DNA from 2 places in the Allobosea eneae genome. Region 1 is predicted to be linked to the other one. Evidence: predicted binding sites of a transcription regulator. Region 1 holds the regulator's gene; the other holds the start of a gene.
The links. Region 1 encodes LexA, which represses DNA repair genes until DNA is damaged. Its sites were predicted from a motif close to TGTTCNNNNTGTGTTCNG; they were not measured.

Region 2: ACFPOB_RS11755 (DNA recombination protein RmuC) is a predicted target of LexA. The motif match lies at 3,388-3,405, and genes of this name have one in related genera.

Annotation. Positions count from the first base shown of each region.
Region 1 is NZ_JBHSLW010000005.1:87,990-95,279, forward strand. It holds gene trpC (indole-3-glycerol phosphate synthase TrpC) at 1-297, shown strand, start outside; gene moaC (cyclic pyranopterin monophosphate synthase MoaC) at 294-776, shown strand; gene ACFPOB_RS01835 (molybdopterin molybdotransferase MoeA) at 779-1,990, shown strand; gene lexA (transcriptional repressor LexA) at 2,190-2,927, shown strand; gene ACFPOB_RS01845 (ComEC/Rec2 family competence protein) at 2,921-5,182, opposite strand; gene gltX (glutamate--tRNA ligase) at 5,353-6,771, shown strand; gene gltA (citrate synthase) at 7,041-7,290, shown strand, end outside.
Region 2 is NZ_JBHSLW010000013.1:110,981-118,270, forward strand. It holds gene ACFPOB_RS11740 (AAA family ATPase) at 1-283, shown strand, start outside; gene ACFPOB_RS11745 (OsmC family protein) at 325-834, shown strand; gene ACFPOB_RS11750 (MFS transporter) at 835-2,076, opposite strand; gene ACFPOB_RS11755 (DNA recombination protein RmuC) at 2,171-3,355, opposite strand; gene def (peptide deformylase) at 3,471-4,004, shown strand; gene fmt (methionyl-tRNA formyltransferase) at 4,024-4,953, shown strand; gene truA (tRNA pseudouridine(38-40) synthase TruA) at 5,111-5,848, shown strand; gene ACFPOB_RS11775 (hypothetical protein) at 5,856-6,443, opposite strand; gene dapE (succinyl-diaminopimelate desuccinylase) at 6,509-7,290, opposite strand, start outside.

The DNA.
Region 1 (7,290 bases):
GACGAGGCCGAGCTGGAGCGCGCCTTGAGCCTCGACACCAGGCTGGTCGGCATCAACAATCGCGACCTGCGCTCTTTCAAGCTCAACCTCGCCGTCACCGAGCGGCTGGCGCCGCGCGTGCCGAAGGATCGTTTGCTCGTCGGGGAGAGCGGCATCTTCACCCATGCCGATATCACCCGCCTGCAGGCTTGCGGCGTCAACACTTTTCTGGTCGGCGAAAGCCTGATGCGCCAGGCGGACGTGGCGGCCGCGACCCGCCAGCTCCTGACTGGAAACACCACCGAGGCGGCGGCATGAGCCGCCTTACCCATCTCGACCAGAAGGGCGAGGCCCATATGGTCGATGTCGGCGACAAGGCCGAGACTGTCCGCACGGCGATCGCCGAAGGCCATGTGGTGATGCAAGCCGAGACGCTGGCGATCGTCCGCGACGGCGAGGCCAAGAAGGGCGATGTGCTCGGCACGGCGCGTCTCGCCGGCATCATGGCTGCCAAGCGCGCGCACGAGCTGATCCCGCTCTGCCACCCGCTGCTCCTGAGCAAGATTTCCGTCGACCTCTCGATCGACGAGGCCCTGCCGGGTGTACGCGTGCGCGCGGAGGTCAAGCTGACCGGCAAGACCGGCGTCGAGATGGAAGCGCTGACCGCCGTCAGCGTCGCCTGCCTAACCGTCTACGACATGGTGAAGGCGGTCGATCGCGCCATGCATATCGAAGGCGTCCGACTCGTGCATAAATCCGGCGGCAAGTCCGGAACCTACGAGATCGCAGGACCATAGGCATGAGCCTCACCCCCGTCCCGGTCGCGCTCAAGGCGCTGCTCGACAGTGTGCCCGGCCCGACGCCGGCGCAGACGCTGGCGCTGGCGCACTGCGCCGGCCGCGTACTGGCTGAGGACGTCGCTGCGCTCAGGACCCAGCCGCCCTTCGCCAATTCGGCCATGGACGGCTATGCCGCCCGCGCCGCCGACCTGGAGCCGGGCAAGGAGCTCAAGGTCATCGGCGGATCCGCCGCCGGCCGCGGCTTTTCCGGCCAGGTCGGGCCCGGCGAGACGGTACGCATCTTCACCGGCGCGCCAATCCCCGACGGCGCCGATGCGATCCTGATCCAGGAGCATGCCGAGGGCGTCGGCGGCCCGGTCATCCGCGTCACCAGGCCAGCGAGCAAGGGCCAGTTCATCCGCCCGGCCGGGCTCGATTTTCAGACCGGCGAGGTCCTGCTCAAGACTGGCCGCCGGCTCGACAGCGCCGCGCTCGGCCTCGCCGCCGCTGCCGGCCATCCCACGCTTTCGGTCCGCCGCAAGCCGCTGGTCGCGATCCTCGCCACCGGCGACGAGCTCGTCCTGCCGGGCGAGCCGGTCGGCCCCGACCAGATCGTCGCCTCCAACAGCTTCGCCCTCGCCGCGCTGATCAAGCAGGCAGGCGGCACGACGCTCGATCTCGGCATCGCCCGCGACAACCACCCGGATCTGGCCGCCAAGATCGACGCGGCGCGCGCCGCCGGCGCCGATGTCTTGATCACCCTCGGCGGCGCCTCGGTCGGCGAGCACGATCTGGTCCAGGCGGCGCTGAAGGCGCAGGGCATGGCGCTCGGTTTCTGGAAGATCGCGATGCGCCCGGGCAAGCCGATGATGATGGGCCGGCTCGGGCCCATAGTCGCGCTCGGCCTCCCCGGCAACCCGGTCTCCTCGATCGTCTGCGGCCATCTCTTCGCGATGCCGCTGGTCGAGGCGCTGCTCGGCGTTGTCGATCCCGAGCGCGACCGCAGCGAACCCGCCATCCTCGCCGTCGACCTGCCGGCCAATGACGAGCGCCAGGACTATCTGCGTGCCACGATCGAGACGACCGCTGGCGAGCGACGCGTCAGGCCCTTCGCCAAGCAGGATTCCTCGATGCTGGCGAACCTGTCGCGCGCCGAGGCACTGGTGGTCCGCCCGGCTTTCGCCGAACCAGCCAAGGCGGGCGATCCCTGTCGCATCATCAGGCTGCGCTAGTCGAGCCTCGCCTCCTCGCGAATGGTCATCCCGGACAAGCCGCGAAGCGGCGCCGATCCGGGATCCATTCGGTCGCCCGGGATGACAGCCCTCAAATGAACAGGTCCGGCCGCACCGATACCCTTGCGGAACACAAGGCGAACGCGTATGGTGTTCGTGCTTTGTTTCGATTCTAGCCGAAAAGGCGGACGGCGCGACCATGCTGACACGCAAACAGTTCGAACTGCTTCGCTTCATCCATGAGCGCCTGCGCGAATCCGGCGTGCCGCCCTCCTTCGACGAGATGAAGGACGCGCTCGACCTGCGCTCCAAATCCGGCATCCACCGTTTGATCATGGCGCTGGAGGAGCGCGGCTTCATTCGCCGGCTTCCGAACCGGGCGCGCGCCCTCGAAGTCATCAAGATGCCGGACGGCATCGGCGGGCCGCAGGCACAGCGCGGCCGCTTCAGCCCCTCCATCGTTCAGGGCGGCCTTGGCCAGACCCCGCCTGCCCCGGCACCAGCAGCCAATCTGACGAAGCCGCGACCACCGGCTGCCGAAGACAGCGGGCGCTCGACCGTCTCGATCCCGGTCATGGGCCGCATCGCCGCCGGCACACCGATCTCGGCGATCCAGGACCGCAGCCACAGCGTCACGATGCCGGCCGACATGCTCGGCGGTGGCGAGCATTATGCCCTCGAGGTCCGCGGCGATTCGATGATCGAGGCCGGCATCCTCGACGGCGACACCGTGGTTATCCGCAAGCAGGACACCGCCAATACCGGCGACATCATCGTCGCCCTGATCGACGACGAGGAAGCGACGCTGAAGCGGCTGCGCAAGCGTGGCTCGTCGATTGCGCTCGAAGCCGCCAACCCCGCCTATGAGACGCGCGTGCTCGGGCCCGATCGGGTCAAAATCCAGGGCCGCCTGGTCAACCTGTTGCGGCGCTACTGAAGCGCCTCCGCATCCTGTGCCTGCTCCGCAGTTGCGGGTGTCGGCGCGGGAGCGGGTTCAGGCGACGGCTTCGTTTCCGGCCGCGCCCTGGTCCACGGACGCAGGCGGGCGACCTCGTCGGCCGTATAGGCGCGCCAACCGCCGCGGGCCGCATGATAGGCGGTCGCGCCATCGCGGATGAGCGCACTGCGATCAATCAGGCGCGCGGCGCAAGGTGCTGTCCAATAGAGCGATGTCACCACGAGATCGGCGCGCTGGCAGTCCTCGACCAGTGCGATGCGGTCGCGCGTATAGGCTACCGAGCGGCCATCGGGGAGGCGGATGACGCAGCCACGGGCATCGCAGGCGGCGCCCTGGCGCAGAGCGGCGTCGTCTGGCGAGCGGGAATCGCCGTCGGCATGCAGCCATTGCGTCAGGACGAAGCGGCTCGGCTTGCCGGCCAGCACCATCTTGCCCTCCGGCCCGCGCACCAGCACACCCGAGCCGTCGCGCTCGATCAGGATGTCGGGCCGCGACGGCGCCGAGGCCAGCGCCAGTCCGCCGACCAGCGGCAATGCGGCGAGGAAGCGCAGCGCCGTCGTCCACAGGGTCAGCCAAAGCAGCGAGATCGAGAACAGGATCAGCGCCAGCGGCCCGAAGGCCGGCAGCACAATGGTCGAGCGGTCGATGCCGGCGACCCAATGGGCGAGCTGGAGCACGAGGCCCGACGCCCAGCCCATCAGCGCCCAGGCCGGCCAGTCGAGCCCGAACGGATAGGCGAGCACGCCGAAGACGGCGGCCGGCATCACGATCAGCGAGACGAAAGGCAGCGCCAGCGCGTTGCCGAGCAGGCCGAACGGGTTGAAGGTCTGGAAGTGGAAGACGCCGTAGGGCGCCGTCGCCGCGGTCGCGACCATGGTGGTCGTCAGGATGCCGACGGCCGAGAGCCAGAGCGGCCGCAGCGGCCAGGGCCAGGAGGCCGCGGCGGCATCGGGCGCTCGCTCCTGCCAGCGTTCGGCGAAGGCGATCAACGCCGCCACCGCCCCGAACGACATCTGGAAGCTCGGCCCGAGCAGCGCCTCCGGCTCGCGCAGCAGCACGATGATCGCGGCGAGCGCGAGATTGCGCATGGAGAGGGCCGGCCGGTCGACCAGGATGGCGCCGAGCATGACCAACGTCATGATCAGCGAGCGCACGGTGGCGACCTCGGCGCCGGAGAAGACACAGTAAGTGGTCGCGCCAGCCATGGCGGCGAGCGCCACGAGCTTCTTCACCGGCCAGTACAGCGCCGCCGTCTGCGACAATGCCAGCAGCGCCCGCGCCAGCCAGAAGATCGTGCCGGCGGCCAACACCATATGCAGGCCGGAGATCGAGACGATGTGGTAGATGCCGGCGGCGCGCAGGTCGTTGTTGGTCTCCTCGCTGATCAAACCGCGCTTGCCGGTTACCAGCGCTGCCGCCATCGCCCCAGCCTGCCCACCGCCGCTGGTCGCAATGCGCTCGGTCAAGGCGTTGCGGGCCTGGTCGATTGCGACCGCCCAAGCGAGCCGGCGCGGCATCGGGATGGGCGCCGGTGCGAGCGTAATCTTGCCGGCGATATTGCCGACGGCGCCGATGCCTTGGAAAAAGGCGTCGCGGGCGAAGTCATAGCCGCCTGGGCGCGCCGGACCGGGCGGCGGCAACAGGCGCGCGGTCGCGCTGATATGGTCGCCCGGCTTCAGCGTCGTCACCGGCGTGGTGACGCGCACCCGCCGCGGCCTCTGAGCCGGATCGATGCCCGGCAGGTCGGTGACCTGGATGACGATGCGCACGCCCTTCTCGCGCTGCTCCAGCGCCTCGACAAAGCCGGTGAGCTTGCCGACATGGTTGCGTGCGAGGGCAGGCGCCGCGATGCCTGCCGTTCGCCAGGTCGCCGCGGCGAAACCTGCAAAGGCCGCAGTCGCAGCGATGCAGACCGCCATGGCCGCCGGGCGCTGCCGCAGCAGCAGCGCGGCGAGTGCGCACAGCGCCAACCCGGCCAGGGGGGCGGCCAACCCCGGCTCACGATCGGCCAGGAAGTAGAGCAGCACGCCGGCGCCCATGCAGACCGGAAGCCAGTTGAACAGGCGACGACGCTCGATCTCTGTCTCGAGCGCCTGGCGGAAACGGCCGCCCCAATCCTGCAGGGAAAGCGATGCAGGCCAATGGAATCCGGCGGCACGCCGCAAGCGCGCCGGCAAGGCCAGCGCAGCGGCCCGCACCCCGCTACGGCGCTTTTCTGGCCCGTAGGAGAGCATCCGTCCCCCGTCGCGGCTGCGCGATGATCGCGCCTCCTCCCCGCAGGAGGCACTTAACGGCAGCCGGCAAGCCATGTTACAGCGGCGGCGCCGGATGTCAGCCCCGGCCGAGGCCCGCACTGCAACTGCCCTCGCCTTTTGCTTACCCGTTCCGCCGGAGCCTTCCTTTCATGAGTGACACGGTCGTCACGCGCTTCGCGCCGTCGCCAACCGGATTCCTGCACATCGGCGGTGCCCGCACCGCGCTGTTCAACTGGCTCTATGCTCGTCGTCATGGCGGCAAGATGCTGCTACGCATCGAGGACACCGATCGCGAACGCTCGACCGAAGGCGCCATCGCTGCGATCCTCGACGGCTTGGCCTGGCTCGGTCTCGATTGGGACGGGCAGACCGTCTACCAGTTCCAGCGCGCCGCCCGCCATCGCGAGGTCGCCGAGCAGATGCTGGCCGCCGGCAAGGCCTATTATTGCTATGCGACGCCGCAGGAGCTCGAGGCGGAGCGCGAGGCGGCACGCGCCGAAGGCAAGCCGTGGATCTATGACGGACGCTGGCGCGACCGCGACCCCGCGACGGCGCCCGCGGGCGTCAAGCCGGTGATCCGCCTCAAGGCCGAGCGAACCGGCGAGACCGTGGTCGAGGACGAGGTTCAGGGCCGCGTCGTCTGGCAGAACGAGAATCTCGACGACCTCGTGCTGCTGCGCTCGGACGGCAACCCGACCTATATGCTCGCCGTCGTCGTCGACGATCACGACATGGGCGTCACCCACATCATCCGAGGTTCGGACCATCTGACCAACGCCGCCCGCCAGACGCAGATCTACCAGGCGCTCGGCTGGAGCGTGCCGAGCATGTCGCATATCCCGCTGATCCACGGAGCTGACGGCGCCAAATTGTCGAAGCGGCATGGCGCGCTCGGCATCGATGCCTATCGCTCCATGGGCTATCTGCCGGTGGCGCTGCGCAACTATCTGCTCCGGCTCGGCTGGAGCCATGGCGATCAGGAAATCTTCTCCACGCAGGAGATGATCGAGCTGTTCAACCTGTCCTCGATCGGCCGTTCGCCGGCGCGCTTCGACTACGCCAAGCTCGAGAACCTCAACGGCCTTTATATGCGCGAGTCGGCCGATCACGAATTGATGACCGCGCTTAAGGCGATCTGGTCGGAGATCGGCCCGCCGCGTGGCATCGGCACGGAGCCGACCCCGGAGCTGGAAGCCAAGCTGATGGCGGCCATGCCGGGCCTGAAGGAGCGGGCCAAGACGCTGATCGAGCTGATCGACAGCGCCTCCTATCTCTACGCCCAGCGGCCGCTGGCATTGGAGCCCAAGGCGGCCGCGCTGCTGGACGAGGCTGCGCGCCAACGCATGCCGAAACTGGCGGAAAAGCTCTCGGCAGTGTCGGATTGGGCGCCGCCGCCGCTGGAGAGCGCGATCCGCGACTTCGCCGAGGAGAGCGGCGTCAAGCTCGGCCAGGTCGCGCAGCCTCTGCGCGCGGCGCTGACGGGCAAGACCACCTCGCCCGGCCTCTTCGACGTGATGGCGGTGCTCGGCCGCGACGAGGTGCTGGCCCGCCTCGCCGACGCGGCCTGAGCGCCCTCAGAAAGGCTAATGCCCGCTCGGTTGAACCCCTCGCGGAATTGGTCTAGCAACGCGCTGCGGACCGGCTGCTCCGGCTGCCGGTCCGGCATAAAAAATGCTTCAAAATCAGTCCGATGAACCCTTCCCGCTTGCCCGCCCCGACAGTCCCGTCATGGAGCCGTCATCGTGGGACGTTCGGATGACGCGGAATGCGACAGGCAGCCGGCGCCTCCGTCCGACCGGGACTATGACTGAAGAACGAGCCTGAAAGGATCGGATCCATGAGCGGAACTACCAGCCAGTTGGCTGTCGAAGGCAAGACCGTCGACATGCCGGTCAAAACGGGTTCGATCGGGCCATCGGTCATCGACATCGGCAAGCTGTACAGCCAGACCGGCATGTTCACCTACGACCCCGGCTTCACCTCGACCGCGAGCTGCGAGTCGCAGATCACCTATATCGACGGCGACGAGGGCGTCCTGCTCTATCGCGGCTATCCGATCGAGCAGCTCGCTGAACATGGCGACTTCC
Region 2 (7,290 bases), on a different contig from region 1:
CGAGGCGCGCGACCGGCTCGCTTCTTTCCTGCCTGAGCTCTGTACGCAGGGGCGTCCGGCCGTCGTCATCGCCACCGGCTCGGTCGAGGATGCCCTGCGCCTCGCCGACCGCATCCTCGTCCTGCCGCAGCAGCCGGGCCCGGTCGCCTTCAGCCTGGACAACCTGCTGGCACGACCGCGCGAAGAGAGCTCGGTCGGCTTCGTCGCCCTGCGCCGCGAATTGCGCCGGGCGCTCGACAAGGAAGTTCGGCATGCCGCGCCGGAGGTGGAGGCGGCCGCCTGAACCGGCTACAAGCCTGCGACTGGTGCATAAGGATAACGATCATGGACGTCACCGCGCTGCGCGCTCTGCAGGCTCCGCTCAAGGACAAGTATCGTGAGGCTCCCGATGCGGCGGTGATCACGCTGAAAGCCAAAGGCGAGCTCGACGACCAGCATATCGCCTGCAAGGTCGAGACCGGCCGGGCGATCGCGCTCGCCGGCCTGCACCCGGCAACCGGCGGCTCCGGCGCCGAGCTCTGCTCCGGCGACATGCTGCTGGAGGCGCTCGTCGCCTGCGCTGGCGTCACCTTGAAGGCGGTCGCGACCGCGCTCGAGATCGAATTGAAGAAGGGCACGGTCCGCGCCGAGGGCGATCTCGACTTCCGCGGCACGCTCGGCGTCGCCAAGGACGCCGCCGTCGGCTTCAAGGCGATCCGCCTCTCCTTCGACGTCGAGACCGACGCGCCGCAGGAGAAGCTCGACACGCTGCTCAAGCTGACCGAGCGCTACTGCGTCGTCTTCCAGACGCTGAACGTGAAGCCGGAGCTGTCGGCCAATCTCGCACGGGCCTGATCAGGCCGGCAGCGGGCGCGGCGATCCATCCGCCTCCGTCGCCTCCGGTTCCTGCGAGATCGGCGCCGTCATCGGGTCGATGATCGCAAAGGGGCGCTCGGACATTTGTTCGGGCGCGGCGCGCTGGCGGATGCGCAGCGCCGCCAGGGCTGCGAGCAGCGCGCTGATCGCGGCCATGAAATAGAGCAGCCCGTTGATGTCGAGCCGCGCCATCACCTGGGCGCCAAGCAGCGGGCCGAGCGCCGAGCCGATGCCGCTGACCAGGATCAGCCGGCCGCTGACGGCGACGACGCGGTCCTGCGGCATGCGGTCGAGCGCATGGGCGACGCAGACCGGATAGAGCGTCGACATGAAGCCCCCGAGCAGGGCGGCGACCGGGAGCACCGTGCCGAGATGGCGCGGCACGAGGTCGAGCGCGACGGCCGCGACCGAAAACCCGATCGCGAGCCCCGCCAGCACGATCCGCCGGTCGCCGCGATCGGACAAACGGCCGACCGGCACCTGGAAGGCGAAGCCGCCGAGCACCGCGACCAGCATGAACAGCGCGATCGTCTCCTGTGGGATGGCATTGCGCGCCATCCAGGCCGGGAATAGCGCATAGAAGGCGCTGCTGATCATGCCGGCGATGACGCAGCCGATCACCGAGATCGGCGCCTGCCGCGTCAGCTCGCCATAGGGCAGCGAGGCCTCCGCCGGCAGCGTCGGCGCTTCGGCACGGGTCGTGCTGACCATCACCAGCGCCAGCGCGAACAATGCGACGATGATGTTGAACGGCACGGCGGTCTCGATCGGCAGCTTGCCGATCAGCAATTGTCCGGCGGCGAGCGCCAGGAAAGTGCCGACCATGTAGATCGAGAAGATGCGGCCGCGCTGGTCCGCCGGGGCCTTGGCGTTGAGCCAGCTCTCGGTGGTGATGAACAGGCCGACGCAGCCGATGCCGATCGCCATCCGGCATAGGGACCAGCCGAGTGGCGAGACGAAAAGCGGCATCGCCGCCGTCCCGACCACGACCATGCCGGCAAAGGCGGCATAGGCCCGGATATGGCCGACGCGCTGGATCATGGGTCCGCACCAGACGGCGCCGATGGTGAAGCCGACGAAATAGGCACTGAGCACGATGCCGGTCAGCGTCGCGCCGAAGCCTTCGCTCGTCAGTCGCAGCGACAGGAACGTGTTGAAGAAGCCGTTGGCGAGCTGCACGAGGCTCGTCGCGGCGATGAGCGTTCCGATCTGAACGAGCAATTCGGCAGCCTCCGGCGCAGTCTGGGGAAGCCCCTAACTCAACGCCGGAATGTGATCTGGACATGGCGGGCCGGGTGAAGCGACCGGCGCCGCATCACTCTGCCGCCTTCAGTTTCACCGCTTTCGCGAAGGGCAGTTGCGGCTCGTTCGGGCGGGCGTCGTCGAATTCCAGTGCGCCGATCTTCTCGGCCCGGCCGGTGACCTTGCCGGCCGAGGTCTTGATCTGGGCGACGTCGTCCTGCGCCTGGCGGAAATGGTTGTCGAGCTTGTCGACGCGGTCGCCGAGCCGGCGGACATCGTCGAGCAGCTTGCCGACCTCGGACTGGATGACGCGGGCTTCCTCGCGCATGCGGGCATCGCGCACTAGCGACTGCATCAGCTGGATCGCCAGCGCGAGAAGCGAGGGCGAGACGATCATCACCCGCGCCCGGTGCGCCTTCTGGATGACATCGTCGAAATGCTCGTGGAGGTCGGCATAGATCGCCTCCGACGGCACGAAGAGCAGGGCCATGTCCTGCGTTTCGCCCGGCAGGAAATAGCGCTCGGCGATGTCCTTGACGTGCTGGCCGACATCGGCACGCACCCGGGCAGAGGCCTGCTTCCTCGCCTCGTCGCCGCGCGCCTCGCGCAGCATGGTGAAGCTCTCCAGCGGGAACTTGGCGTCGATGACGAGGCCGCGCCCGTCGCCCGGCAGGGTGACGAGGCAATCCGGCCGCTTGCCGCTCGATAGCGTTGGCTGGAACGAAAAGAACGCGGCCGGCAGTCCGTCGCGGATGATCGCCTCCATCCGGCCCTGGCCATAGGCGCCGCGCGCCTGCTTGTTGGCGAGCACGTCCTTCAGCGTCACCACCTCGCCGGTGAGCTCGGTCAGGTTCTTCTGGGCGTTGTCGATGACGGCGAGGCGCTCCTGCAGCTTGCCGAGGCTCTCATTGGTCTGACGGACATTCTGCTCCAGCCCGGCGCCGACCTGCTGGCGCAAGCCATCCATCCGCTCGGCCATGATGCGCGCGAGATCGCCCTGCCGGGTCGAGAGGATCTCGGCCATGGTCTGCATGCGGCCCATGAGCTCGGCCTGCTGCCGGTTCATCTCGGCGACCTTGTCGTCCATCTCGCGGGCACGCTCGGCCGCCAACGCCGCTTCCAGCTCGCGCCGGCGCGAGCCGCGCCAGGACGAGAGCAGCGCCAGCACAAGGAGGACGAGCGTCAGTCCGGCGAAGCCGAAGGCGGCCTCGGCCCAGCTCACGGGCCGCTCCAGCAGGACGAAGGCGATCTGGTTCATCCCGCGAGCCTACATGATTCGGCTGGCAATTCCAGAACATAAGCGGAACAGTTTGACCGCTTCCACACAAGTGCTTTATGTCGCGGCAACTCCTGAAAACGTCCCAGAGCGCCCTATGGCTATCCGCCCCCTCGTCATCCTGCCCGATTCGATGCTCCGCAAGGTTTCCGCGCCGATCGGCGACATCACGCCGGAGATCCGCAAGCTGGCGGACGACATGCTGGAGACGATGTACGACGCGCCGGGAATCGGCCTCGCCGCCATCCAGATCGGCGAGCCGGTTCGCCTCGTCACGCTCGATGTCTCGAAGAAGGCCGAGGAAGGCGAGGAGCAGCAGCGCGAGCCGATGGTCCTGATCAATCCCGAGGTGACCTGGCGCTCGGAGGAGCTCAGCTCCTATGAGGAAGGCTGCCTCTCGATCCCCGAATATTACGAGGAGGTCGAGCGGCCGGCCCGGGTCAAGGTCAGCTATCGCGATCTCGACGGCAAGGAGCGGGAGATCGAGGCCGACGGCCTGCTCGCCACCTGCCTGCAGCACGAGATCGACCATCTCAACGGCGTGCTCTTCATCGATTACCTGTCGCGGCTGAAGCGCGACCGGGTCAACAAGCGCTTCGCCAAGCAGGCGAAACGGGACAGCGCGGCCTGAGCGGCTGGAGCGTTATGGTATGAGCTTGCGCGTCATCTTCATGGGCACGCCAGATTTCGCCGTGCCTACCCTGACCGAGATCATCGGCCAGGGCCACGAGGTCGTTTCCGTCTATACGCGCGCCCCGGCGCCGGCCGGTCGCGGCATGGAGCTGCGGCCCTCGCCGGTCCAGGTCACGGCCGAACGCTTCGGCATCCCGGTGTTCTCGCCGAAGACGCTGAAGAACGCCGAGGCGGCCGAGATCATGGCCTCGCACCAGGCCGATGTCGCCGTCGTCGTCGCCTATGGCCTGATCCTGCCCAAGGCGATCCTGGAGGTGCCGGAACTCGGCTGCCTCAACCTGCATGCTTCGCTCTTGCCGCGCTGGCGCGGCGCCGCGCCGATCCAGCGCGCCATCATGGCCGGCGATGCCGAGACCGGCGTGTGCGTGATGAAGATGGAGGAGGGGCTCGACACTGGCCCCGTCGCCATGGTGGAGACGCTCGCGATCGACGGCAACGCTACGGCCGGCGACATGCACGACCGGCTCGCCGGCCTTGGCGCCGATCTGATGGTCCGGGCGCTCGCTGCGCTCAGCCGCGGCGGCCTTCGCTTCACGCCGCAGGCGGAGGAGGGCGTCACCTATGCCAGCAAGATCGGCAATGACGAGGCCAGGCTAAGCTGGAACCGGCCGGCACAGCAGGTCCATGATGTTGTGCGTGGGCTCTCGCCTTTCCCGGGCGCCTTCGTCGAGGTCGATCTCGGCAAGGGACCGGAGCGGCTGAAGCTCTTGCGCACCGCCCGCGCCGGCGGCGCGGCCGAGCCGGGCACGCTGCTCGACGACGAGGGCACGGTCGCCTGCGCGGTCGGGGCGGTTAAGCTGCTTCAGGTCCAGCGCGCGGGCAAGGGGCCGATGAGCGCCCAGGAGTTCCTGCGCGGAGCGCGCTTGTCCGCCGGATCGAAGCTCTAGTCGTGTTATCTCTTTTCCATTTCGCGTGGTCATCCCGGACGGAGCGCAGCGGAGATCCGGGGTCCATTCCGGAACTGTTCAGGTATGGGTCCCGGGCCTCCCTCCGGTCGCCCCGGACAACAATGCGTGAGAGAACGCGGGCCGGGAGTGCGTCCTGATGCCGCGCTACAAGCTCGTCATCGAATATGACGGCACACCCTTCTCGGGCTGGCAGCGCCAGCTCAACGGGCCTTCGGTGCAGCAGAGCGTCGAGGAGGCTGTCGAGGCCTTCTGTGGCCATGCCGTGCGCCTGCATTGTGCCGGGCGCACCGATGCCGGCGTCCACGCCACCCATCAGGTCGCTCATGTCGATCTCGACAAGGACTGGCGCACAGACGTCGTGCGCGACGCCAGCAATGCGAGGCTGAAGCGCCTGCCGGTAGCGGTGCTGAGCGCCGAGGCGGTGCCTGATACCTTCGACGCCCGCATCTCGGCGACGCGGCGCTACTACATCTACCGGATACTGGATCGGCGGGCACAGCCCGCGCTCGACGCGAACCGGGTCTGGCATGTCCCGGTCAAGCTCGACCACGAGGCAATGGACCGGGCTGCCAAGGCGCTGATCGGCCATCACGACTTTACTACCTTCCGTGCCGCCGAATGCCAGGCGAACAGCCCCCTGCGGACGCTCGACCGGTTCGACTGCCGGCGCGAGGGAGCCGAGATCGTGGCTTATGTCCATGCCCGCTCCTTCCTGCATCATCAGGTCCGCTCCATGGTCGGCTGCCTGAAGATGGTCGGCATCGGCCGCTGGCCGGAGAACAAGGTCGGCAAGGTGCTCGCGGCGCGGGATCGTTCGCAATGCGCGGCGCTGGCGCCGCCTAGCGGGCTCTATCTCGCGGGTGTCGACTACTGAGCCTGGCCTAAAACCCGGCCAGGCCGAATGTCCTGATCACCGCATAGTCCGCCAGCAGGCTGGCGCAGGCGATCGCTCCGGCGACGCCGCTCTCAGTCCCGAAGCCGGCGCGCGCCACGCAATAGCGTAGCCTGAGCACGATCGTCGCGAAGGCGAGGGTTTGAAAGGTCGCGATGCCCGGGTTCGACCAGCCCAGCGCGAAGACCGTCGCCGGCACCGCCATCAGCGCCGCCGAAACGATGCCGGCCCAGTTCCAGGCGATGATGAAGCCGGTGAAGCGCGGATTCTGGGCGAGGTTCGGGGCGATCCCGATCAACAGCGCCGGTACTGCGAGCACCGCCAGGATCTCGGCCGCGACGACGGCTGCCAGTAGTCCGGGCGCATCGAACAGCCCACTGCTGTTCGGCAGGCCCGCCAGCGTCCGCTCCGCCGCCAGCATCGGGATCATCGATGGGATGGTGAGGATCAGCGCCAGATAGGAGCGCCAGAAGCCGTCACGGCTGAGGTCGAGATCAGGCGGGGCTTTCGCGTCGGCCCACAGCAGGCGCCAGGAGGCGGCGAGCGATCGCGTCACATCGTCGGCAGCCAGCCTCATGGCTCATCTTTCCGGACGTTACGGCATTCGACTTTCGTCTAATGTGCGCGCCCGAGCTGGCTCCGTCAAGCGTGCTGCGCTGCGGCAAAATAATCCGTCAGTAAACGATGCGTGATCCGTTCCAGCGTCACGAGATCGGCGGTCGCGACCCTCTCGTCGATCTGGTGCATGGTCTGGCCGACGACGCCGTATTCGACCACCGGGCAATAGTTCTTGATGAAGCGGGCGTCCGAGGTGCCGCCGGTGGTCGACAGCGCCGGGCGCTCGCCGGTTTCGGCTTCTACTGCGTCCGCGACCATCGCGACGAACGGCCCTGGCTGGGTCAGGAAAGCCACCGCATTGGTCGGCTCGAAGCTGATCTCGTAGCGCACGGCATTGCCTGCGGCCTCGCGCAGGCGCCGCTCGATCTCGGCGGCCAGCGTTTGCGGCGTCCACAGGTCGTTGAAGCGGATGTTGAACACGGCTTTGGCCTGCGCCGGGATCACGTTCGTCGCGGGATTGCCGACATCCAGCGTCGTCACCTCGAGATTGCTCGGGTCGAAATGCTCGGTGCCGGCGTCGAGCGGGGTCGCCTCGAGCCCGGCCAGCAGCCGGACCATGCCGCGGATCGGATTCTGGGCGAGATGTGGGTAGCCGACATGGCCTTGGATGCCCTGGACGGTGAGCTTGCCGGTCAGCGAGCCGCGCCGGCCGATCTTGATCATGTCGCTCATCGCCGCCGGATTGGTCGGCTCGCCGAGCAGGCAGTGGTCGAAGCGCTCGCCGCGCCGATCGGCCCAATCCAGCAGCTTGACCGTACCGTTGACCGCTGGCCCTTCCTCGTCGCCGGTGACGAGGAAGGCGATCG